2 regions of the Mycoplana sp. MJR14 genome follow, and region 2 is predicted to be linked to the other one. Evidence: riboswitches for the same ligand, from Rfam matches in the RefSeq annotation. Region 2 holds a riboswitch; the other holds the start of a gene.
What was found. A riboswitch is a leader RNA that binds a small molecule or an ion and turns the genes downstream of it on or off. The one in region 2 is predicted to bind FMN.

Region 1: it holds a riboswitch for FMN, as region 2 does, so the genes downstream of both, P0086_RS18445 (6,7-dimethyl-8-ribityllumazine synthase) here and ribB (3,4-dihydroxy-2-butanone-4-phosphate synthase) in region 2, are expected to answer to the same signal.

The regions. Positions count from the first base shown of each region.
Region 1 is NZ_JARGEO010000008.1:122,366-133,554, reverse strand. Features, by position in the region: gene P0086_RS18480 (amino acid permease) at 1-147, opposite strand, end outside; gene P0086_RS18475 (N-formylglutamate amidohydrolase) at 292-1,059, opposite strand; gene P0086_RS18470 (MurR/RpiR family transcriptional regulator) at 1,232-2,110, shown strand; gene P0086_RS18465 (ABC transporter substrate-binding protein) at 2,234-3,340, shown strand; gene P0086_RS18460 (ABC transporter permease subunit) at 3,470-4,339, shown strand; gene P0086_RS18455 (ABC transporter permease) at 4,336-5,124, shown strand; gene P0086_RS18450 (ABC transporter ATP-binding protein) at 5,138-6,199, shown strand; FMN riboswitch at 6,301-6,476, shown strand; gene P0086_RS18445 (6,7-dimethyl-8-ribityllumazine synthase) at 6,569-7,045, shown strand; gene P0086_RS18440 (LuxR C-terminal-related transcriptional regulator) at 7,225-8,025, opposite strand; gene P0086_RS18435 (ABC transporter ATP-binding protein) at 8,227-9,312, shown strand; gene P0086_RS18430 (spermidine/putrescine ABC transporter substrate-binding protein) at 9,368-10,531, shown strand; gene P0086_RS18425 (ABC transporter permease) at 11,008-11,189, shown strand, end outside.
Region 2 is NZ_JARGEO010000003.1:328,377-339,565, forward strand. Features, by position in the region: gene P0086_RS09515 (transketolase family protein) at 80-1,048, opposite strand; gene P0086_RS09520 (transketolase) at 1,048-1,857, opposite strand; gene P0086_RS09525 (ABC transporter permease) at 2,063-3,037, shown strand; gene P0086_RS09530 (substrate-binding domain-containing protein) at 3,151-4,089, shown strand; gene P0086_RS09535 (sugar ABC transporter ATP-binding protein) at 4,112-5,599, shown strand; gene P0086_RS09540 (SDR family oxidoreductase) at 5,617-6,405, shown strand; FMN riboswitch at 6,468-6,614, shown strand; gene ribB (3,4-dihydroxy-2-butanone-4-phosphate synthase) at 6,702-7,325, shown strand; gene P0086_RS09550 (substrate-binding domain-containing protein) at 7,660-8,670, shown strand; gene P0086_RS09555 (sugar ABC transporter ATP-binding protein) at 8,756-10,276, shown strand; gene P0086_RS09560 (ABC transporter permease) at 10,290-11,189, shown strand, end outside.

The DNA.
Region 1 (11,189 bases), on a different contig from region 2:
GTTCCAGCCGGAAAAGTGCCCGGAGATGACCGCGCCGACGCCGAGCGCCCAGAGCGACCAGACGCCCGCATAGCGCGAAAGCCCGCGCTTCTCGAAATAGGAAGCGTCAGCTTTCTTGTAGCTGACGCCCGCTGAAGGATTTTCCATTTGCCTCTCTCCTGTCGAGTAGGTTCGCACCCGCAGCAGGCCTGATGTCCTGCCGGGTGCGCCTGAGTGCCGTTCGTTCGCATCGGTCCGGATTTTTCCGTGTACCGAAGCGCATGCCGCGGGCGAGCCGCTCCCCTGGGTCTTTCAGTATGCTTGTGACGGCGGCACGCTCTCGAGCAGCAGCCCCGTCAGATAGTCAGCCATGACCCCTTGGCTGGTATCGTCCCTGATGAGGTCGTTCCTGACCTCGATCATCACGTTGAGCAGGCCGTTGGCCAACCCGTGCACCTGCAACGTATGCGTGACTCCGTCCTCCGGTCCATAGGGCTCGTTGCGGCGCGTGGTGTAAAGCGCGCTGCGGCCGGCGGATTCGAGCATGAGGTCGGCCAGCCGGCTGTCCGCATCGTGCAGGATACCGATTTCGACCGGGCGCTCCCGCCCGAAATAGACCGGCGTGAAGCTGTGGATCGTGACGAGGATCGGCGCCCGCCCCTCGGCGATTCGCTGCCGGACCAGGCTCGCGATCCGGTCGCGAAAGGGAAAGTAGAGGCCTTCGGCCCGCTCCAGCCGCGCCGCCTCGGACAGGTCGGCATTGCCGGGAACGGGATAGATCTCGCTCGTCTCCGGCATCGCGCCGGGCGATTCGGGCGGACGGTTGCAATCGTAGGCGAGCCGCGAGAAGCGCTGGTAGATCAGCGTCGCATCGAGGCTTTTGGCCATCATCCTCGAGACCGCCAGGGCGCCGGGATCCCAGGCGATATGGCTTTCCAAGGCTTCCGCCGAGAGCCCGAGCGTACCCAGCCGCTCCGGCAGCACGCGCGAGGCGTGCTCGCACACCAGGAGGATGCGGCTGCGGCCCGCTGCATTCTCGACGGCGACCGGATCGCCTTCCTGTTCGCTGAGAATACCCATGCAGCCGCTGCTCCCGGTCGGCCAGTTCTTGCTTGATGAAGAGAATTCTTCACCTCTCGTCATCTGTCAACAGGGCATGAAACGATCTCTTCAAAAAATCGTTTGACACGAAATGTGACACCGATGTTTAATTTTCCGAAGGCCGACAGAGAGCGGCAGACAGGGGAATGAATTGACGTTGAATCAGGCGACCACGACGGTATCGGACGTGATCAACGCACATTTCGACGCATTGACGCGCGCCGAAAAGCAGCTGGCGACATCACTGCTCGACAACTATCCCGTATCCGGCCTCGGCAGCATCACGACGGTGGCCGAGAATGCCGGCGTGTCGACGCCGACCGTCGCGCGCATGGTCCAGAAGCTCGGCTATCGGGGCTTTCCGGATTTCCAGGCGCATCTGCATCACGAACTGGAGGCGACGCTCTCCAACCCCATCGCCAAGCATGACCGCTGGGCTGCGAACGCACCGGGCACGCATGTGCTCAACCGCTTCGCCGATGCCGTCACCGCCAACCTGCGCCAGACCCTCTCCCAGATCGAGATCGGCGACTTCGACGGCGCCGCCGCGCTGATCGCCAACCGCAAGCGCAACGTCTACATCGTCGGCGGCCGGATCACCAAGGCGCTCGCGGACTACCTGTTCACCCACCTGCAGGTCATCCGGCCGAACGTCACGCAGCTCGCCTCCAATCCCAGTTCCTGGCCGCAATACGTCCTGAACATGAAGGCGGGCGACGTCATCGTCGTCTTCGACATCCGGCGCTACGAGCAGGAGATGGAGACCTTCGCCCGCGTCGCCCGCGCCCGCGGCGTGGAGATCGTGCTGTTCACCGATCCCTGGGCGTCGCCGATCGCCAAGTTCGCCGCCCACACCTTCCGCATTCAGATCGAGGCGCCGTCCGCCTGGGACTCCTCCGTCGTCACGCTGTTCGTCGTCGAAGCGCTGATCGAGGCCGTCCAGAGCGCCAACTGGAGCGAGACGCGCGACCGGATGAAGTCGCTCGAGGAACTGTTCGAGGCAAGCCGGCTGTTCCGGAAGCCGCGCTAGGCCTTAATCGATTCGACCAAAGCCCGAGGAATCGGGAAAAGCATTTAAAAACTGTCACATAAGCTTCATGCCGCACCAGTATCAGCTTCGCCGAAGCTGACTGACACACCAAAGGAGAAACCCGTGATGTCACGCACCCGCCGACTGCTTTCGCTCACCACGGCCATTTTCGTGGCCACCACGGCGGTCGCCGCCGCCGAGCCGAGTGCCGAACTCGTCGAAGCCGCCAAGAAGGAAGGCAAGCTGACCACGATCGCCCTGCCCCACAGCTGGTGCGGCTATGGCGACATCATTGCCGGCTTCAAGGCCAAGTATCCGGAAATCACGGTCAACGAACTGAACCCGGACGCCGGCTCGGGCGACGAGATCGAAGCCATCAAGGCCAACAAGGGCAACACCGGTGACCAGGCCCCCGACGTGATCGACGTCGGCCTGTCGTTCGGCCCGTCCTCCAAGGCCGAAGGCCTGATCCAGCCCTACAAGGTCGAGACCTGGGATTCCATTCCCGACAGCGCCAAGGATGCCGACGGCTTCTGGTACGGCGACTACTACGGCGTTCTCTCCTTCATCGTGAACACCGACATCGTCAAGGAAGTGCCGAAGGACTGGGCCGACCTGACCAAGGCCGACTACGCCAACGCCGTCGCCCTCGCCGGCGATCCGCGCACCTCCAACCAGGCCGTCCAGGCAGCTTATGCCGCCGGCCTCGCCAAGGGTGAGAAGGACGCCGCCAAGGCCGGCGAAGCAGGCCTTGCGCACTTCGCCGAGATCAACAAGGCCGGCAACTTCGTTCCGGTCATCGGCAAGTCCGCCTCGCTGGCCCAGGGCTCGACCCCTATCGTGATCGCCTGGGACTATAACGGTCTCGCCTGGCGCGACACGCTCGCCGGCAACCCGCCGCTCGAAGTCGTCGTACCGGAAACCGGCGTCGTCGCCGGCGTCTACGTCCAGGCGATCTCCGCCTTCGCACCGCACCCGAACGCTGCCAAGCTCTGGATGGAATACCTCTATTCCGACGAAGGCCAGATCGGCTACCTGAAGGGCTACTGCCACCCGATCCGCTTCAACGACCTCGTCAAGAACGGCAAGGTTCCGCAGGAGATGCTCGACAAGCTGCCGCCGGCCGCTGCCTATGAAAAGGCCGTCTTCCCGACGCTCGAGGAACAGGCCGCCGGCAAGGAAGTCATCACCGGCAAGTGGGACAGCGTCGTCGGCGCCAACGTCCAGTAATGTCAGCCCCATGCCCTCCCGCCGCCCTGGCGGGAGGGCTCTCTTTCAAGTGTCCGCACGCGGATTGCGTCCGCCGCATTTCCGTCTAAAGTCTTAGTTTCTCGCCATTTTCCGGACGATTGCCGCTCCATGAGCCATTCTGCCCTGATAGACCGACGCACCGTCATCGATTGGCTCGGCATCGCGCCGTTCATGATCTTCGCGCTGTTGTTCCTGATCCTGCCGACGCTCTATCTGGTGACCGGCGCCTTCGTCACGCCGGAGGGCGACTTCACCTTCAAGAACATCGCCGACCTGTTTTCACCCAGCATCCTCAGCGCCTACTGGATCAGCATCAAGGTCTCGCTGGCCTCCTCCCTCGGCGGCGCGGTGATCGGCTTCTTCCTCGCCTGGGCGATCGTCATGGGCGGCCTTCCCCGGTCCATCCGCTCGGGCCTTCTCACCTTTTCCGGGGTCGCCTCCAATTTCGCCGGCGTTCCGCTCGCCTTCGCCTTCATCGCCACCCTCGGCCGCACCGGGCTCGTCACCGTGCTGCTGCGCGACATGATCGGCTTCAACCTCTATTCGACCGGCTTCAACCTGCTGTCGTTCTTCGGCCTGACGATCACCTACATGTTCTTCCAGATCCCGCTGATGGTGCTGATCCTGACGCCGGCGCTGGACGGCATGAAGCGGGAATGGCGGGAGGCCTCCGAGATCCTCGGCGCCACCACCTGGCAGTACTGGCGGATGATCGCCCTGCCGATCCTCTGGCCGAGCCTGCTCGGCACGACGCTGCTGCTCTTTGCCAACGCCTTCGGCGCGATCGCCACGGCCTACGCGCTGACCGGCTCCTCGCTCAACATCGTGCCGATCCTGCTCTATGCGCAGATCCGCGGCGACGTGCTGCACAATCCCAATCTCGGCTATGCGCTGGCGCTCGGCATGATCGTCATCACCGGGCTGTCCAACGTCCTCTACATCTGGCTGCGCTCGCGCGCCGAACGGTGGCAGAAATGAAGTCGACCCGCATCCTCGCCTGGCTCGCCATCCTCATCGGCGTCATCTATTTCATCGTGCCGCTGATCGGCACCTTCGAGTTCTCGCTGCGCATGCGCCGCGGCGAATACTCCTTCGACGCCTACCAGTCGGTCTTCTCCGACATCCAGTTCCGCACCACCTTCGGCTTCTCCATGCTGATGGCGCTGTTCACCATCGTCTTCGGCATGCTGCTGGTGGTCCCGACGGCCTATTGGGTGCGCCTGCGCCTGCCGCGGATGCGCCCCGTCGTCGAGTTCATCACCCTCCTGCCGCTCGTCATCCCGGCGATCGTCATCGTCTTCGGCTATCTCAGGCTCTACAACTCCTCCTCCTTCCTGCCGCTGACGAACTCGACCTCCGGCACCAACATGCTGCTGGTGTTCTCCTACATGACGCTGTCCCTGCCCTACATGTACCGGGCGGTCGACACGGCCATGCGGATGATCGACGTCGGCACGCTGACCGAGGCCGCCGAGAGCCTCGGCGCCAAATGGCCGACGATCCTGTTTCGCTGCATCTTCCCGAACGTGATGAGCGGTGTCCTGTCCGGTGCCTTCATCACCTTTGCGATCGTGATGGGCGAGTTCACCATGGCCTCGCTGCTCAACCGGCCGGCCTTCGGTCCCTATCTCCAGCTCGTCGGCGCCAACAAGGCCTACGAGCCCTCCGCGCTCGCGATCATTGCCTTTGCCATCACTTGGCTCAGCATGGGCCTCCTGCAACTCGTTTCCCGCTTCCAGAAGACCGCGCCGGTCAAGGCCTGAGGACTTTATTCATATGTCGTTTCTTTCACTCAGCCATATCCAGAAGTCCTTCGGCCCGGTGCAGGTCGTGAGCGATTTCAACATGGAGATCGAGAAGGGCGAGTTCGTCTCCTTCCTCGGCCCGTCGGGCTGCGGCAAGACCACCGTGCTGCGCATGATCGCCGGCTTCGAGACGCCGAGCGGCGGCACCATCACGGTCGCCGGCAAGAACCAGGCCGGATTGAAGCCGAACCAGCGCAACATCGGCATGGTGTTCCAGGCCTATGCGCTCTTTCCCAACATGAACGTCTTCGACAACGTCGCCTTCGGCCTGAAGGTCGCCGGCCGTCCGAAGGAGGAGATCGACGCCCGCGTCAGGGAAATGCTCGGCCTGATCAAGCTGGAACACCTCGCCGACCGCTTCCCCTACCAGATGTCCGGCGGCCAGCAGCAGCGCGTGGCGCTCGCCCGCGCGCTGGCGCCCAAGCCGCAGGTACTGCTGCTCGACGAGCCGCTGTCGGCGCTCGACGCCAAGATCCGAGTCTCGCTGCGCGAGGAAATCCGCATGATCCAGCAGCAGCTCGGCATCACCACCGTCTTCGTCACCCACGACCAGGAAGAGGCACTGTCGATTTCCGACCGCATCGTGGTGATGAACGCCGGCTGCGCCGACCAGATCGGTACGCCCGCGGAGATCTACAACCGTCCCGCCACCCGTTTCGTCGCCTCCTTCGTCGGCACCCTCAACCTGATCGAGGCGAAGGTGGTCGATCCCGCCGTCAACCGGATCTCGATCGGCGACCAGGGCGTGACGCTGCGCGAGCCGCTCGGCCCCGTGAAGGCCGGCGACACCATCTCGCTGGCGCTGCGCCCGGAGGCGGGCTCGATCGCCGAGGGCGCCAAGGGCGACACGGCGCTGACCGGCGAGGTCGTCAGCAGCAATTTCCTGGGCTCCGTGATCCGCACCCGCATGCGCGTCGGCCCGAGCATCATCTCCTTCGACATGTTCAACAGCCCCGGCCTGGTGCCGCCGTCCGCCGGCGAGACGGTGACGCTGCGGTTCGTCGCCTCCGACCTTCTGGTGATCCGCGACTGATGCATCGCTCCGGGGCGCATTGCATCGGAAAAATGTTTCTCTCCCCGCCCGATTTCGTCGCGAACAGCATTTGCGCCGCCTGCTGCGTTGCAATATCGTTGTCATGTTCTCAGGGCGGGGCGGAATTCCCCACCGGCGGTATCGGGCAGGTTTCCGGGTGTCACTGACCCGGACGGCGCCCGGAGCCCGCGAGCGCCTTCGCCGCCCGGCGAAGGGTCAGCAGATCCGGTGCGATGCCGGAGCCGACGGTCGATAGTCCGGATGAAAGAGAGCAAGCAGGACTGAGCCCGGCGACGGGACGGCAGACCTGCGTGTTCGCCCAAGGGGATCATTGAAAAATGGCTCAACCCTTGAAAGGCCTAGACTGAAATGAACGCTACCACCCATCCCTCCGCAAGGATCGCCGTCATCAGGGCCCGCTGGCACGCCGGCATCGTCGATCGCTGCGTCGACAGCTTCGTGGCCGAATGGGCCGCGCTCGGCGGTCGCGCGCAGGACGTCGACATCATCGACGTGCCGGGCGCACTCGAGATCCCGCTGCATGCCAAGACGCTGGCCCGCACCGGACGCTACGCGGCGATCCTCGGCGTCGCCTTCGTCGTCGACGGCGGCATCTACCGCCACGACTTCGTCGCCGGCACCGTCGTCGATGCCCTGGTGAAGGTCGGGCTCGACACCGACGTGCCGGTGCTCTCGGCCGTGCTGACGCCGCACAATTTCCAGGAGAGCGAGGCGCACATCGCCTTCTTCCGCGACCATTTCGTCATCAAGGGGCAGGAGGCGGCGCATGCGGCCTCGCAGATCATCGCGGCCAGGGCGCAGGTCGCGCTGACGACCGCTGCTTGAATCTCCGCCTCAACGACCGGATTCAATCCGGCAACTTGACGCCATAAATCGTTGAAACGACAGAGGAAGCCCGGCATCGCTGCCGGGCTTTCGTTCCTTTCTTCGCCCGCGTGCCGCCCGGCCGGACCAGGGCGATGACACGAGCGAGGCGGGCGCGCCTCCACCCGGCGTCGCCGCCGCTACGGCTGCAGGTTCTTCATATAGACCGAGAGCAGCTGCATCTGCGAGGATATGCCGAGCTTGCGGTAGACGTTCCTGCGGTGAACCTTCACCGTCCCCGTCGAGATCTCCAGCGTCAGCCCGATCGATTCCGAGGAGTAGCCCTGCAGCACGAGCTCGACGATCGCCGCCTCCCGGTCGGTCAGGTTGAGCTTGCGCCAGACCCGGTCGGCGGCGTTGGCGGGTTCGTGCCGGCGCTTGCGCCCGCCGCGGGAAAGCGCGTCGAAGCGGCGCGGCAGATCCGGCCAGGCGCGCGCCGCAAAGCCGAGCACGAAGGGCGCCGCATCGCCGAGAAGCGCAAACTCTCCGGCGGTGAAGGCCCCGCTCTTCTCCCGCCGCATCAAGGACAGCACGATCGTCACCCCCTCCGGGCAGGCGACGAAGAAACCGATCTCTTCGGCGAGCTTCGTCTGTGAGTAGTAGCTGCGGTAGTATTCGCTGGAGAAGAACCGGTCCGGTGCCAGTTCGCGCATGCGGAAGACGCCGGACCGGCCGGCGCGGGCCGCGTGGTAGAACGGATCGAGCAGGAAGGGTCCGGCCTGGTAGAGACTGACGAAGATCTCGTGGTCCTCGGCCCCGAAGGTGCTGTAGAGGTCGATCGGCCGTTCTCCGCCGCGATAGGCGAAGATGACGACGTCGTCGAACGGCACCAGCGCCCGCATCGCCTTCCGAAACAGCGTCCCCGCCTCGCCGTCCGGCAGGCCCTCGCGTCCGAGACAGGCGGCGACGGCCTGGAAAAGCGCTGCAAAATCGACCCGCATGATCCCTCCGGCTCCTCCCAGCCTTCAGCCGGCCGCCCGCTGCCGCGGCGGCCGGATATACTCCTCCCACAGCGGCAAAATGGAAAAAATACCTCTTGCGGGGTATATACCTCCGCCCCGCTTCCTGACTAGCATTGGCTTCATACAGCGGCAAAGACGGCGCATGATCGCCGGCAGGTAAACAGACCGCGGGGAACAGACGTGACATCGGCTGCAAACGACATCGAGTTCCGTTCGGTGAGCAAGCGCTATGGCGCCGTCACCGCTGTCGCGGACATCAACCTCGCCGTGCCCAAGGGCGCCTTCGTGGCGCTGCTCGGCCCCTCCGGCTGCGGCAAGACCACCTGCCTCAGGATGATCGGCGGCTTCGAGCATCCGAGCGAGGGCGAGGTCTTCGTCGGCGGCAGCCCGATGAACGGCGTACCGGCCTACCGCCGCCCGGTGAACATGGTGTTCCAGCAATATGCGCTGTTTCCGCATTTCGACGTCGAGAACAACGTCGCCTACGGGCTGAAGCAGCTCCGCCCGCGCCTGCCCGCCGCCGAGATTTCCCGCCGCGTCGGCGAGGCGCTGGAGATGGTCCGCCTCGGCGGCTTTGCCAGGCGCCGCATCCACGAGATGTCCGGCGGCCAGCAGCAGCGCGTGGCGCTCGCCCGCGCCCTCGTCAACAAGCCGCAGGTGCTGCTGCTCGACGAACCGCTCGCCGCCCTCGACAAGAAGCTCCGCACCGCCATGCAGTTCGAGCTGCAGAGTCTGCAGCGCGAGCTCGGCATCACCTTCGTCCTCGTCACCCACGACCAGGAGGAGGCGCTGTCGATGAGCGACCTCGTCTGCGTCATGAATGCCGGACGGATCCGCCAGCTCGCCTCGCCGAAGGAGATCTACGACCATCCGGCCGATCTCTTCGTCGCCGATTTCGTCGGCAAGACCAACCGGCTGCCGGCGACCGTGGATCCGGCGAGCGGCAGCGTGACGCTCGGAAACGGCCGGACGCTGACGACGGCCAGGGCGCGCGCGATGAGCGCCGGCGCGGCGACGGTGGCGCTGCGGCCCGAGGTCATCCGCCTGGCGCGTCCCGCCGCCGCCAACGGCGCCCTCCTCGAGGGCACGGTCACCCACCGCATCTTCCTCGGCTCCTCGGCCGAATATTCGATTTCCGTTCCCGGCCTCGGCGATCTCCTCGTCACCGCCGAGCGGCACGGCACTGCAGAGAGCGACCTCGTCGAGCCGGGCGAGACGGTCGCGATGAACTTCGATCCCGGCGAAGCGCACATCTTTCCGGCGTGAATGAACCAGCCTGAGGGGAACAGGCGCGTCATCAATTGAAGAAGGGAACAGCGTCATGACGAAATGGTACAGACAGAATGCCCCGATCACGGCCAGTCGCCTGATGGACGAGCTGATGCGCGTCAAGCGCGGTTCGGTCACCCGCAGGCACTTCCTGGGCGTCACCGGCCTCGGCCTCGCCGCAGCCGTGGTCGGCGGCCGCCAGCCCGGCGTCTTCGGTTCGCCCGCCTACGCCCAGGACCTCGGCTCGACCATGTCGCTCGCCACCTGGCCGAACTACCACGACCCGGCGACCTTCGAGGCCTTCACCGAAAAGACCGGCGTCGCCGTCGAGGTCAACGTCTTCGGCTCCAACGAGGAGATGCTGGCCAAGCTCCAGGCCGGCGGCACCGGCTGGGACCTGTTCGTGCCGACCAACTACACGATCTCCACCTATGCCAAGCTCGGCCTGATCGACCCGCTCGATCTCGCAAAGGTGCCGAACTTCGACCCGAAGACCCAGAACACCCGCTTCACCGCGGAAGGAACGGTCGACGGCACCGTCTATGCGCTGCCGAAGAACTGGGGCACGACCGGCATCGCCTTCAACGCCGACAAGATCAAGTCGCCGATCACCAGCTGGAAGGACTTCTTCGACGTCGCCATGGGTGAGGCCGACGGCCGCGCCATGGTGCACGACTACCAGCTGACCACCATCGGCAACGCACTGGTGGCGCTCGGCTATTCCTTCAATTCGATCAAGCCGGAGGAACTCGCCAAGGCCGAGGAACTGCTGATCAAGGTCAAGCCGCACCTCTACGCCATCAACAGCGACTACCAGCCCTCGATGCGCGCCACCGACGCCTGGATGACCATGTGCTGGACCAACGACGGCGCCCAGCTCAACCGCGACATGCCGGAGATCCACTTCGTGCTCGGCAAGGACGGCGGCGAGATCTGGTCGGACTTCTACGCGATCCCGAAGAGCGCGGCCAATAAGCCGGCCGGCTATGCGCTCCTGAACTTCCTGATGGATCCGGCGGTCGCGGTGAAGGAGCACATCGCCAACGGCGCGCCGACCACCGACAGCCGCGTCCTGGCGCTCCTGCCGCCGGAGATCACGTCGAACAAGATCGTCTATCCGGACGAGGCTTCGCTGACGCCGCTGGAATTCGGCGCCGCCGTGACGCTCACCGACCCGGCGCGCGCGGAGCTGATGGCGCGGTTCAAGTCGGCGTAAGGGGCAGACTGCGGCGCGGCTTGGCGGCCGCAATGCCGGCCGGCCCCTCATCCGCCTGCCGGCACCTTCTCCCCGCAGGCGGGGCGAAGGACGATCGCCGCGCCCGCCCTGCTCCTGCCGCAGCCTCGCCCTGCTGCTCCGGCGAACGCTTGCAACGCTCCCGCACCCACGCGGGCGGAGGCGGCAGCAAGCGATGCCGCACTGCCTGCGAGCGGATCGTCTGAAGCAAGGCAGGACGGCGCGGCTTGTCCCTTCTCCCCGCTTGCGGGGAGAAGGTGGCGGCAGCCGGATGAGGGGCAGTTCAGCCCCCTTCGATGCTGCCGGCGGTCGCTGCATGCGAACGCAGGCCACCGGTGCCGATCGCACCGGGCGCGGAACCCGCCGCCACGACAAGAACCGCACCGGCGGATGCCCCCGCCCGTGTCATCGCCCCGCCGCCCCCAACGGGCGGCACCTATCGAACCCGGATACCCCTGATGCCCCTGGCACCGAAAACGAAACGCACCCTGGTCACGACCGCGCTCCTGGCGCCGTCGGGCCTGTGGCTGTTCGTCTTCCTCGTCCTGCCCTTCGTCGCCATGGTGGTGTTCTCCATCGGCGAGCGGGCGCCGGCCGGCGGCTACCAGCCGGCCTTCACGCTCGCCCAGTATGCCAACCT
Region 2 (11,189 bases):
CAGCTCCGGAAAGCGGAAATAGGGGGCGCGGCGAACGGGAGGACTTGCCGCGCCCGGCACGAAATCTAAACGCGCACGCTCATGCGCGGGAAGACTTTCGTGCAATCAATGCAACCGCCGCCTCGGCGATTGCGGCAGGCGACATGCCGAATTCGTCCAGCAGGAATTCGGCCGATCCGGTGGGCGCGAAGATGCCCGGCACGCCGAGGATCTTCATCGGCACCGGGGCGTCGGAAACGACGAATTCCGCGATTGCCGAACCCAGCCCGCCGATGGTCGAATGTTCTTCCGCCGTCAGGATGGCGCCGGTGTCGCGCGCTGCCGCCGAAATGGCCTCGACATCGAGCGGCCGGACGGTCGCCATGTTGAGGACGCGTGCCTCGATGCCCTTGCCGGCGAGAATATCGGCGGCCTTCATCATGCGGTGGGTCACGGTGCCGTTGGCAATCAGGGTGATCGCGTCGCCGTCGCGCAGCAGATTGGCCTTGCCGAGCTCGAACGTGTGGCCGGCCGGCAGCAGATCGGGAACGCCGACACGCGACAGGCGCAGGAACACCGGACCGTCATGGCCTGCAGCCCATTCCACGGCGGCGGCGGTTTCGATCGAGTCGCAGGGTGCGACGACCGGAAGGTTCGGCAGCACGCGGGTCCAGGCGAAATCCTCGATGGAGTGATGCGTCGGTCCGAGCTCGCCATAGGCCATGCCGGAAGAGATGCCGACCAGCTTCACATTGGCGTTCGAATAGGCGATGTCCGCCTTGATCTGTTCCAGCGAGCGGCCGGTCAGGAAGCAGGCGGCGCCACAGACGAAGGGCAGGAGCCCGCCGTTCGCCAGGCCGGCGCCGACGCCGACCATGTTCTGTTCGGCAATGCCGACATTGACCAGCCGCTCCGGCCATTTCGCCTTGAAGCCGCCGAGCTTCGAGGACCCGACCGAATCGTTGCAGACCGCCACGATCCTGGAATTGTCGGCGCCGAGACGCTCCAGCACGGCCACGAAGGCGTCGCGGCAATCGTGGAGCTTGGGGGCAGGGGTCACGGCATTCATCACAGCGCCTCCGAAAGTTCGGCCACGGCGATCTTGTACTGTTCGGCATTCGGCACCTTGTGGTGCCAGTCCACGGTGTCCTGCATGAAGGAGATGCCGTGGCCCTTGTTGGTGTGGGCGACGATGCAGTGCGGGCGTTCGCCACGCTTTTCCAGCGCCGGAACGATTTCGTCCATCACGTTGCCGTTGATCTCCGTGACATCCCAGCCGAAAGCCGACAGCTTGGCCGGGAAGGGGGCGAGATTGTTGGTATCCTTCAGCGAGGCGCCCTGCTGGAAGCGATTGTGGTCGATGATGAGCGTCAGGTTGTCGAGGCCGAATTGTGCGGCCGAGGCGATGGCTTCCCAGTTCGAGCCTTCCTGCATCTCGCCGTCACCGGTCATGACATAGGTGTGGTAGCGCGCGCCCGTCAGCTTCGCCGCCTTCGCCATGCCGACGGCGACCGGCAGGCCATGGCCGAGCGGGCCGGTGTTGGTCTCGACGCCTGGCACCTTGTTGCAGTTGGGGTGGCCGTTGAGGCGCGAATGCGGCTTCAGGAAGGTGCTGATCTCCTCCTCCGGGATGAAGCCGCGCTTGGCCAGCGTCACGTAGAGCGCCAGGGCGACATGGCCCTTCGACAGCACGAAGCGATCGCGGTCGGGATGCTTCGGCTGATCCGGCCAGACCCGCAGGACGCGGAAGTAGAGCGCGGTCAGAATGTCGATGGCGGACATTTCCCCGCCGATATGGCCGGCGCCGGCTTCGAAAACCGCTTGCAGATCGCGCAGGCGGATCTGTCGAGCGATGCGGTCGAGATCGTTCGGCTGCATGAAACCCTCTGAGTGAATAAATATACAGTCAGCTATATACTTGCACGAGGTTTCGTCAAGTCAAGGGAAAATTGCGTGATCGGAGGAAAGAAATGCCGCCCATGTCGTATTGACACCTGGGCCATCGATCATATACGAATTTAAAGACGAGCATGAATATTTATGCGTTGCGCTGCAAAGCCGCAACGAAGCGGGAGGAGCGCTCATGGTGGCGGCGGTAAAGGCAAGGATGGGAATCTCGGGCGGGATGCTCCCCTCGCTGCGTGGGGCGACCGGTCCATTGATCGGCCTCATCGTGCTCTGCCTGTTCCTGACATTTGCGACCGACAAGTTCCTGTCCATCCGCAATTTCCTGAATGTGCTCGATCAGATCACCGTGCTCGGCGTCATGGCCGTCGGCATGACGCTGGTCATCCTGATTGGCGGCATCGACCTCGCGGTCGGCTCGGTCATGGCGCTGGCGATGATGGTGCTCGGCTATCTGAACGTCGTCGCCGGGGTGCCGATGTGGCTTGCCATTCCGCTGGCCCTGCTCGTCGCCTCGCTGAACGGGCTGGTCGCCGGCCTGCTCATCACGCGCTTCAACGTGCCCGCCTTCATCGCCACGCTCGCCATGATGTCGATCGCGCGCGGCCTTGCGAACATGATCACCGACGGCCAGCAGATCATCGGCTTTCCCGCCTGGTTCAACATGATGGCGATCGTGCGTTTCGGCGGCTTCCTGACGCTGACGGTCGCCGTGATGGTGGTGGTCTTCATCGTCGGGCTTCTCTACCAGCGCTATCGCCACGGCGGCCGCGTGCTGTACGCCATCGGCGGCAATGCCGAGGTGGCGCGGCTTGCCGGCATCAATGTCCAGCGCGCCACCGTGCTCGTCTATATCGTGTGCAGCTTCCTGGCCGGCCTCTCCGGCATGGTGCTCGCCGCCCGGCTCGACTCGGTCCAGCCGTCGTCCGGCGTTTCCTATGAACTCGACGCGATCGCGGCCGTGGTCATCGGCGGCACCTCGCTCTCCGGCGGCACCGGCGGCATCGGCGGCACCATCATCGGCGTCCTGATCATCGGCGTGCTGCGCAACGGCCTCAACCTGCTCAGCGTCTCGCCGTTCATGCAGCAGGTCATCATCGGCGCCGTCATCGTGCTCGCCGTCACGGCCGAAACCTACCGCAAGCGCAAGTGAGGAGCTTCGCCCGGCAGTGCATTGAAATCGGTCGGCAATGGTGCCGGCCGGCAAAAGGGAAGGGGGCCTCCTGCAAGCCGCAGGGCGCCACCGGGAAACTCGGAGGAGAAACCATGAAACTGTCCAGACTGCTGATGGCGGCATCCGCGGCCACGATCCTTGCATCCCCGCTCGGCGCGTCGGCCGCCGAAGTCAAGAAGATCGGCCTTGCCGTGCCGAACCTGCAGGCCGACTTCTTCAACCAGATCAAGCTCGGCGTCGAAAAATACGCGAAGGAAAAGGGCATCGAGGTCATTGTCGTCGACGCCAAGAACGACACCAACACCCAGGTCAGCCAGGTGCAGGACCTGATGACCCAGGATATCGGCGCGTTCATCTACATTCCGGCCGGCGCTGCCGCGGCCGCCGTGCCGACCCGCCTTGCCCGCGAGGCCGGAATTCCGGTGATCAACGTCGACCGTGTTCCGGAAGGTGCGCCGGGCGATACGTTCATCGCCGGCGAAAGCGTCGAATCCGCCTACGCCGTCTGCAAGCATATCATCGAGAAGGCCGGCGGTTCGGGCAAGATGGCGATCATCCACGGCCAGAAGGGCACGACACCGGAGGTCGACCGCTTCACCGGCTGCAAGCGCGCCATCGACGAGAACAAGGGCGTGGAACTGGTCGACCAGCAGTGGAGCAACATGTGGTCCGCCGACGAGGGCTTCTCGATCGCGCAGAACATGCTGCAGGCCAATCCGGACATCACCATCATCTTCGGCCAGGCCGATGGCCTTGCGATGGGTGCGGCCAAGGCGGTCGATGTGGCCAATCTCTCGGACAAGGTGATCATCGGCGGCTATGATGGCGACGTCTCGGCGCTCGAATACCTTGCCAAGTGCAACGGGCCCTTCATCGCGACCGCGACGCAGAGCACGCAGAAGATGGGCGTGCTCGCCGTCGAATCCGCGCTGGCCGTCGCCGCCGGCCAGAAGGTCGAGGAGCGCCAGACGCCGAACGCTGTGCTGACGACGTGCGAAAACGCACCGGAATTCGTCAAGAGCCATCCGTAAACCGGACCCGAAAGGCAGCGCCATGACGACACGCTCTCCCATCCTGTCGCTCCGTGGGATCCACAAGTCCTACGGTCCGATCAAGGTGCTCCATGGTTTCGATCTCGACATCCATCCGGGAGAGGTCGTGGCGCTGCTCGGCGAAAACGGTGCCGGAAAATCGACCCTGTCGAACATCATTTCCGGCACCGTGCAGCCCTCGGCGGGGGAGATGACCTGGCTCGGCAGGACCTATGCCCCCGCCAATCCGCGCGCCGCGATGGACGAGGGGGTCGGCATGATCCACCAGGAGCTGAAGCTTCTGCCGAAGCTCTCGATCGCCGAAAACGTCTTCGTCGGCCGCTACCCGCTGCGGTCCGGCCGCATCGACCGCAAGGCCATGGAAGAGCGGGCGCGCAGCGGTCTCCGGAGGCTCGGCCTCGAGATTTCGCCGGACCGGCTGGTCGAGGGGCTTTCGACCGGCAAGCAGCAGCTCATCGAAATCGCCAAGGCGCTGACGCTCAACGCGCGCCTGCTCATTCTGGACGAGCCGACCGCCGCCCTCGGCGGCGAGGAGACCCAGCTTCTCTTCCAGCAGATCGAGCGGCTGAAGGCCGACGGCGTCGGCATCATCTACATCTCCCATCGGCTCGAGGAAATTCGCCAGATCGCCGACCGGATCGTGGTCATGCGCGACGGTGCCAAGGTCCAGGAATTCGACAGCGGCGACGTGCCGATCCGGACGATCGTGGAGGCCATGGTCGGGCGCTCGCTCGAGCGCATGTTCCCGGCGCTTCCGGTTCCGTCCGAAGAAGTCGCCCTCGAGGTGCGCGATCTCACTTCGCCCTCCAACGCGTTCCGCAACATCAGCTTCTCCGTGCGCAAGGGTGAGGTCTTCGGCGTCGCCGGCCTCATGGGCGCCGGTCGCACGGAACTGGTGCGCGCCATCACCGGCGCCGATCCGATTTCCGGTGGCGAGGTTCTGCTGCATGGCAAGGCCGTCACCCCGCGCTCGCCGATCGACGCGATCCGCAACGGCATTGTCCTCGTGCCGGAGGACCGCAAGCTGCAGGGCGTGGTGCTCGACCATTCGATCGCCGAGAACATCGGCTATGCCAATCTCGGCGAGATCTCCCGCAACGGCTGGATCTCCTCGCGCCGCATCCGCGAGTTCGCCGACGAGTTCATCCGCAAGTTCGGGGTGAAGGGGCGCGGCGGGCAGAATGCCGGCGAGCTGTCCGGCGGCAACCAGCAGAAGGTGGTGCTGGCCAAATGGCTGGCGCGCAAGCCGGAGGTCGTGGTGCTGGACGAGCCGACGCGCGGCATCGACGTCGGCGCGCGCTCGTCGATCTACGATCTCATCATCGACCTCGCCCGGCAGGGCGTCGCGGTGATCGTGGTCAGCTCGGATCTCGAGGAAGTCCTCGGGGTCTCGAGCCGCATCATGGTCATGGCCCAAGGAAAGCAGGCCGGTATCCTGAACCGAGAGGACGCAAACGACGTCTCGGTCATGGAACTGGCCACCACCTGACAAGGAAGACTGCACACATGTCCGACATCACGCTCAACGCACCCAAGCTGTTCGATCTCTCGGGGAACGTCGCCTTCGTGACCGGCGCGGGCAGCGGCATCGGCCAGCGCATCGCCATGGGCCTTGCCCAATGCGGCGCGGATGTCGCGCTGCTCGACCGCCGTACCGACGACGGCCTGGCGACGACCGCCGAGTTCATCGCCAGGGCCGGTCGCCGCAGCATCCGGATCGCCGCTGACGTGACCAGCGGTGCCGCGCTCAACGATGCCGTCGCCCGCACCGAAGCCGAGCTCGGCGCCCTGACGCTGGCCGTCAACGCGGCCGGCATCGCCAACGCCAATCCGGCGGAGGAGATGGAGGAAAGCCAGTTCCAGACGATGATGGACATCAACCTGAAGGGTGTGTTCCTCTCCTGCCAGGCGGAGGCGCGCGCCATGCTGAAGGGCGGTCGCGGCGCCATCGTCAACATCGCCTCGATGTCCGGCGTCATCGTCAATCGCGGCCTCAGCCAGTGCCACTACAATGCCTCCAAGGCCGGCGTCATCCACATGACCAAGTCGATGGCGATGGAGTGGGTCGGGCGCGGCATCCGCGTCAATACGATCAGCCCCGGCTATACGGCGACGCCGATGAACACGCGACCCGAAATGGTGCACCAGACGAAGCTGTTCGAGGAGCAGACGCCGATGCAGCGCATGGCGAGCGTCGACGAAATGGTCGGCCCTGCCGTGTTCCTGCTGTCGGACGCGGCGAGCTTCGTCACCGGCGTCGATCTGCTCGTCGACGGCGGCTTCTGCTGCTGGTGATCTTTCCGGAGGCCGACGGAACGCCGGCCCCTTGCATTCCGCTGCAGGAATTCCTTATTAAAACGTGTTCTCAGGGCGGGGTGAAACTCCCCACCGGCGGTATCCGGAGCGATCCGGGAGCCCGCGAGCGCTTTCACGAAGGTGGAAGGTCAGCAGACCCGGTGAGAGGCCGGGGCCGACGGTTACAGTCCGGATGGAAGAGGACATGTCTGCAGAACCGCCCTTGCCGGGCGGGGTGCGGGCCTGTTCGCCCAAGGGATGAAACGCCGACACGGCACCCCTTGAAAGGCAATGAAATGACACTCTCGAAAATTGAAGACGCAATCGCCGCCTTGGCGCGCGGTGGCATGATCGTGGTCGTCGACGACGAAAGCCGCGAGAACGAAGGCGACATCATCGTCGCCTCGGACGCGGTAACGCCGGAGGCGATCGCCTTCATGATGAAGCACGCCCGCGGCCTGATCTGCGTGGCGATGGAAGGCGAACGGCTCGATGCGCTCGACCTCCCGCTGATGGTTCCGCAGAACACCGAATATCTTCAGACGGCCTTCACCGTGTCGGTCGACTATATTCCCGGAACGACCACCGGCATCTCCGCTTTCGACCGTGCCGCGACCGTGAAGGCGCTGATGGATCCTGCGACGGCGCCTAAGGATTTCGCCCGCCCCGGCCACATCTTCCCCCTGCGCGCCCATCCGCGCGGTGTGCGCGGCCGCCCGGGCCACACGGAAGCTGCGGTCGATCTGGCGCGTCTTGCCGGCATGGCCCCATCCGGCGTGATCTGCGAAGTCGCCAACGATGACGGCACCATGGCCCGGCTGCCGGAACTGGTCGCCTTCGCCGCGCTTCACCAGCTGCCCCTGATCAGCATCGAAGACCTGATCGCTTACCTCGAGGCGCGCGTGGTGCAGGCGGCATAGAACCCATTTTGCGATTGACGGCAGGAGCAGACGGAGTGCTCCGCCCATTTACCGGTCTGCGGAAGGTCCCGGTGAGGGCCTTGCCGGGTTGCAACGGCGTCGCGTGACCTGCGCAGCACGCGGCGGCGGCCGCCCCGTATCGGCGACTGCACCTGTGGCTCGACCTGCCGGCAGCGACGCCCAGCGTTCACCGTTTGAAATAAATATCACGCGATAAAATATATAGCAGTCACCTTGACGGACCCCGGAATGAAGGGTAATCAATCGACATGCGATAAATTTCTTGGAGGGAAATTTCTTGCATCTCTGGTTACTCCATTCCTGGGAGGGGAATATGTTGAAGTACCTGAAAAGGGCGGCAAGCCTTGGCGTGAGCGTCTTCATCGTCGGCGCGGCCGTCTCGCCCGCCGGTGCGGCCGGGAAATTCGCCTGCGAGCCGGGTGAGACCTACGTGATGAACGTCATGGTGTCGGCCCATCCCTACTGGGTGCCGGTATTCGAAGGCTTCAAGCAGGCGGCGCAGTCGCTGGGTTGCGAAGCGGTTTTCTCCGGCACGCCGGACTATGACATCACCAAGCAGATCGCGTCTTTCGAGCAGGACCTGGTGAAGCAGCCCAAGGGCGTATTGCTGCATCCGATGCAGTCGGACCCGTTCATCGAGCCGATCAACAAGGCGGTCGATTCCGGCGTGTCGATCACCACCTTCGCGGCGGATTCGCCGAAATCGAAGCGCACGGCCTACATTACCTCGGACAACGTGGCCGAAGCGAAGTTCGCATCGGAGGAAATCGTCAGGCAGCTCGGCCCCAAGGGCGAATTCGCCGTGCTGGAAAACCCCGGCCAAAGCAATCACGACCTGCGCGTGACGGCCCTGATCGACTACATGGCGCGCACCTATCCCGACATGAAGCTGGTGGCGCGCCAGGCGACCAACCAGGACGCCAATGCCGCCTATCAGGCCGTGTCGGCGATGCTGCAGGCCAATCCGAACCTCGGCGCCCTGTGGATCCCGGAAGCCGGTTCGGCCGAAGGTGCCGTGACCGCCGTGCTGGAGGCGAAGAAGAAGGTGCTGATCATCCACGCCGACATCACGCCGACCACGCTGGATCACATCAAGGCCGGCAACATCCATATGGCCATCAACCCGAACCAGGGCGTGCAGGGCTTCATGGGGTTCATCAACACCTTCCTCGGCGCCCATCCCGACCTGCTCGATCCGTTCAACGACTACAAGCTCTCCGGCTTCAACCCGCTGCAGATTCCGTCGATGGACAATGGCTTCGCGGTCATCACCAAGGCCAACGCGTCGGCCTTCGATCTCAACGACTACATGAAGAACCGCTGATTTCGAGTGCGGTCATCCCGGCGGCCGTCGCGGACCGCCGCCGGGCGGCCTGGCGTGAGGATGCGTGAAACAGGGGAGGGGCGAGATGGGCGACGTACTGCTTGCCATCGAGGATGTGCATAAGTCCTTCGGGCCGGTGCAGGCTCTTCGGGGCGCGCGCCTGGAGCTGAGAAAGGGCGAAATCCACGCCCTCGCCGGCGAGAATGGCGCCGGAAAATCCACCCTGATGCATGTCATCGACGGCATTCTGCAGCCCGACTCCGGAGAGATCCGGCTCGACGGTCGCAAGGTACGGATCTCCTCGCCGCACGAGGCCCACAGGCTGGGCATCGGCTTCGTCCATCAGGAAATCGCGCTTTGCCCGGAGATCTCCGTGGCCGAGAACATGTACATGTCCGAGACCAATTCCAGTCCCGCCTGGTTCATGCGCTATGCCGACCTCAATCGCCGGGCGGCCGCGGTGCTCGGCGAACTCGGCGACATCGACCCTGCGGCGAAAGCCGGAAGCCTGTCCATTTCACAACAGCAGATCGTCGAGATCGCCAAGGCGCTGACGCTCGACTGCCGCATCCTGATTCTGGACGAGCCGACCGCGGCGCTGACGGAAGCCGAAGCGAAGATCCTGTTCCGCATCATGCACCGGCTGGCCGAGAAGGGCATTGCCATCATCTACATTTCCCATCGCATGGCCGAGATCTTCGCGCATTGCGACCGCATCACCGTCATGCGCGACGGCTGCCATGTGCGCACTGCCGATATCGCCGAGATCACCCAGGAAGAGGTGATCAACTGCATGGTCGGCCGGGTCTTGAGCAATCTCTATCCGGCCAAGCAGACCGAGGACGAGCGGTCTGCCCGCATCATTCTTTCGGTCCGCGGGCTTTGCGAGGGAAGGCGGATATTCAATGTCGGCTTCGATCTCTTCGAGGGCGAAATTCTGGGCCTTGCCGGCCTGATCGGCGCGGGGCGGAGCGAGATCGTTCGTGGCATCTGCCAGCTCGAGGGCCGGGCGACCGGCGAGGTCGCGCTCTGCGGGCGACGCCTCGATCTGCGCGACTACCGCGACAGCATCCGCGAGGGCATCGTCTACCTGTCGGAAGACCGAAAGAGCGACGGCCTGTTTCTCGACATGTCCATCGCCGCGAATGTCTCCGCACTCGACATCAATCTGATTTCGAACGGCATGGGTCTGCTCGAACGGCGTCGCGAACTGGCGCGGGCGAGGGAGCTCGGCCAGCGCCTGCAGCTCAGGGCCAGCAGCGTCGAGGCCCCCGTGTCCTCGTTGAGCGGCGGCAACCAGCAGAAAGTGGCGCTGGCAAAGATGCTGTCGGTCGACCCCAGGGTGATCTTCCTGGATGAACCGACCCGCGGCGTCGATGTCGGCGCCAAGGCGGAGATCCATCGCCAATTGCGCGCCCTGGCGCGGGAAGGTGTCGGAATTGTCGTCATATCGTCGGAACTGCCCGAGCTGATCGGCATCAGCGACCGGGTGCTCGTTGTCCGGGAGGGGCGCATCGCGGGAGAGGTGCGCGGCGCCGACATGACGGAAGAAAGGATCATGCATCTGGCGTCGATCGATATCGGTCCGGCAACGGCACGTGCTTGAGGGAGTGAGGAGCATGCTAGCAACCCAGGAACAGCAGCCAGGCACGTCGTCGGCAATACGCCGGCCCGGCTGGTTCGATACCATGATCAGGGCACGCGAGACCGGCCTGATCCTCATCATCATGACGCTGTTTTGCGGAATGTCGCTGATCTCGCCCTACTTCCTGACGGTGGAAAATATCCGGGCCATGGCCATGGCCTTTGCGGTCGAGGGTATTCTCGTCGTCGGCATGACCATCCTGCTGATATCGGGCGGCATCGACCTGTCGGTCGGCTCGGTGACGGCGCTCGCCATGGTGACCGGCGGGTGGCTGTTCCTCAATGGCATCGATCCCTGGGCCGCTGCCGCCATGGCGATCGGATTGACGATGCTGATCGGCATGGCCATGGGCTTCTTGACCACGGTGGTCGGCCTTCATCATTTCATCGTGTCGCTGGCCGTCATGGTCATTGCCCGCGGGGTCTGCCTGCTGGCGACCGGCGGGCGGCCGCTCGGCCTCTATTCGCTGCCGCCCGAGTTCAAGTTCATCGGCCAGGGCACGATCCGGAATATTCCGCTCGTCATCATCATCTTTGTGGTCGTCGTTGTGGCCTTCGACCTGATGCTGCGCCGCACGACCATCTTCCGAAAGGTGTTCTACACCGGCAGCAACCCCAAGGCGGCGGCCTTTTCCGGCATCCGGGTCGGCCGGGTGATCTTCGCCACGACGACGCTTTGCTCCACCCTCTGCGGCGTTGCCGGCGTGATCTACATGGCCCGGTTCGGATCGGCCCAGCCCAGCTTCGGCGTCGGCATGGAACTCAATGTCATTGCGGCGGCGGTCATCGGCGGGGCAAGCCTTTCGGGCGGGTCCGGGACCATTCTCGGCGCCATCCTCGGTGCGGTTCTCCTGTCCATGGTCTCCAGTTCGCTC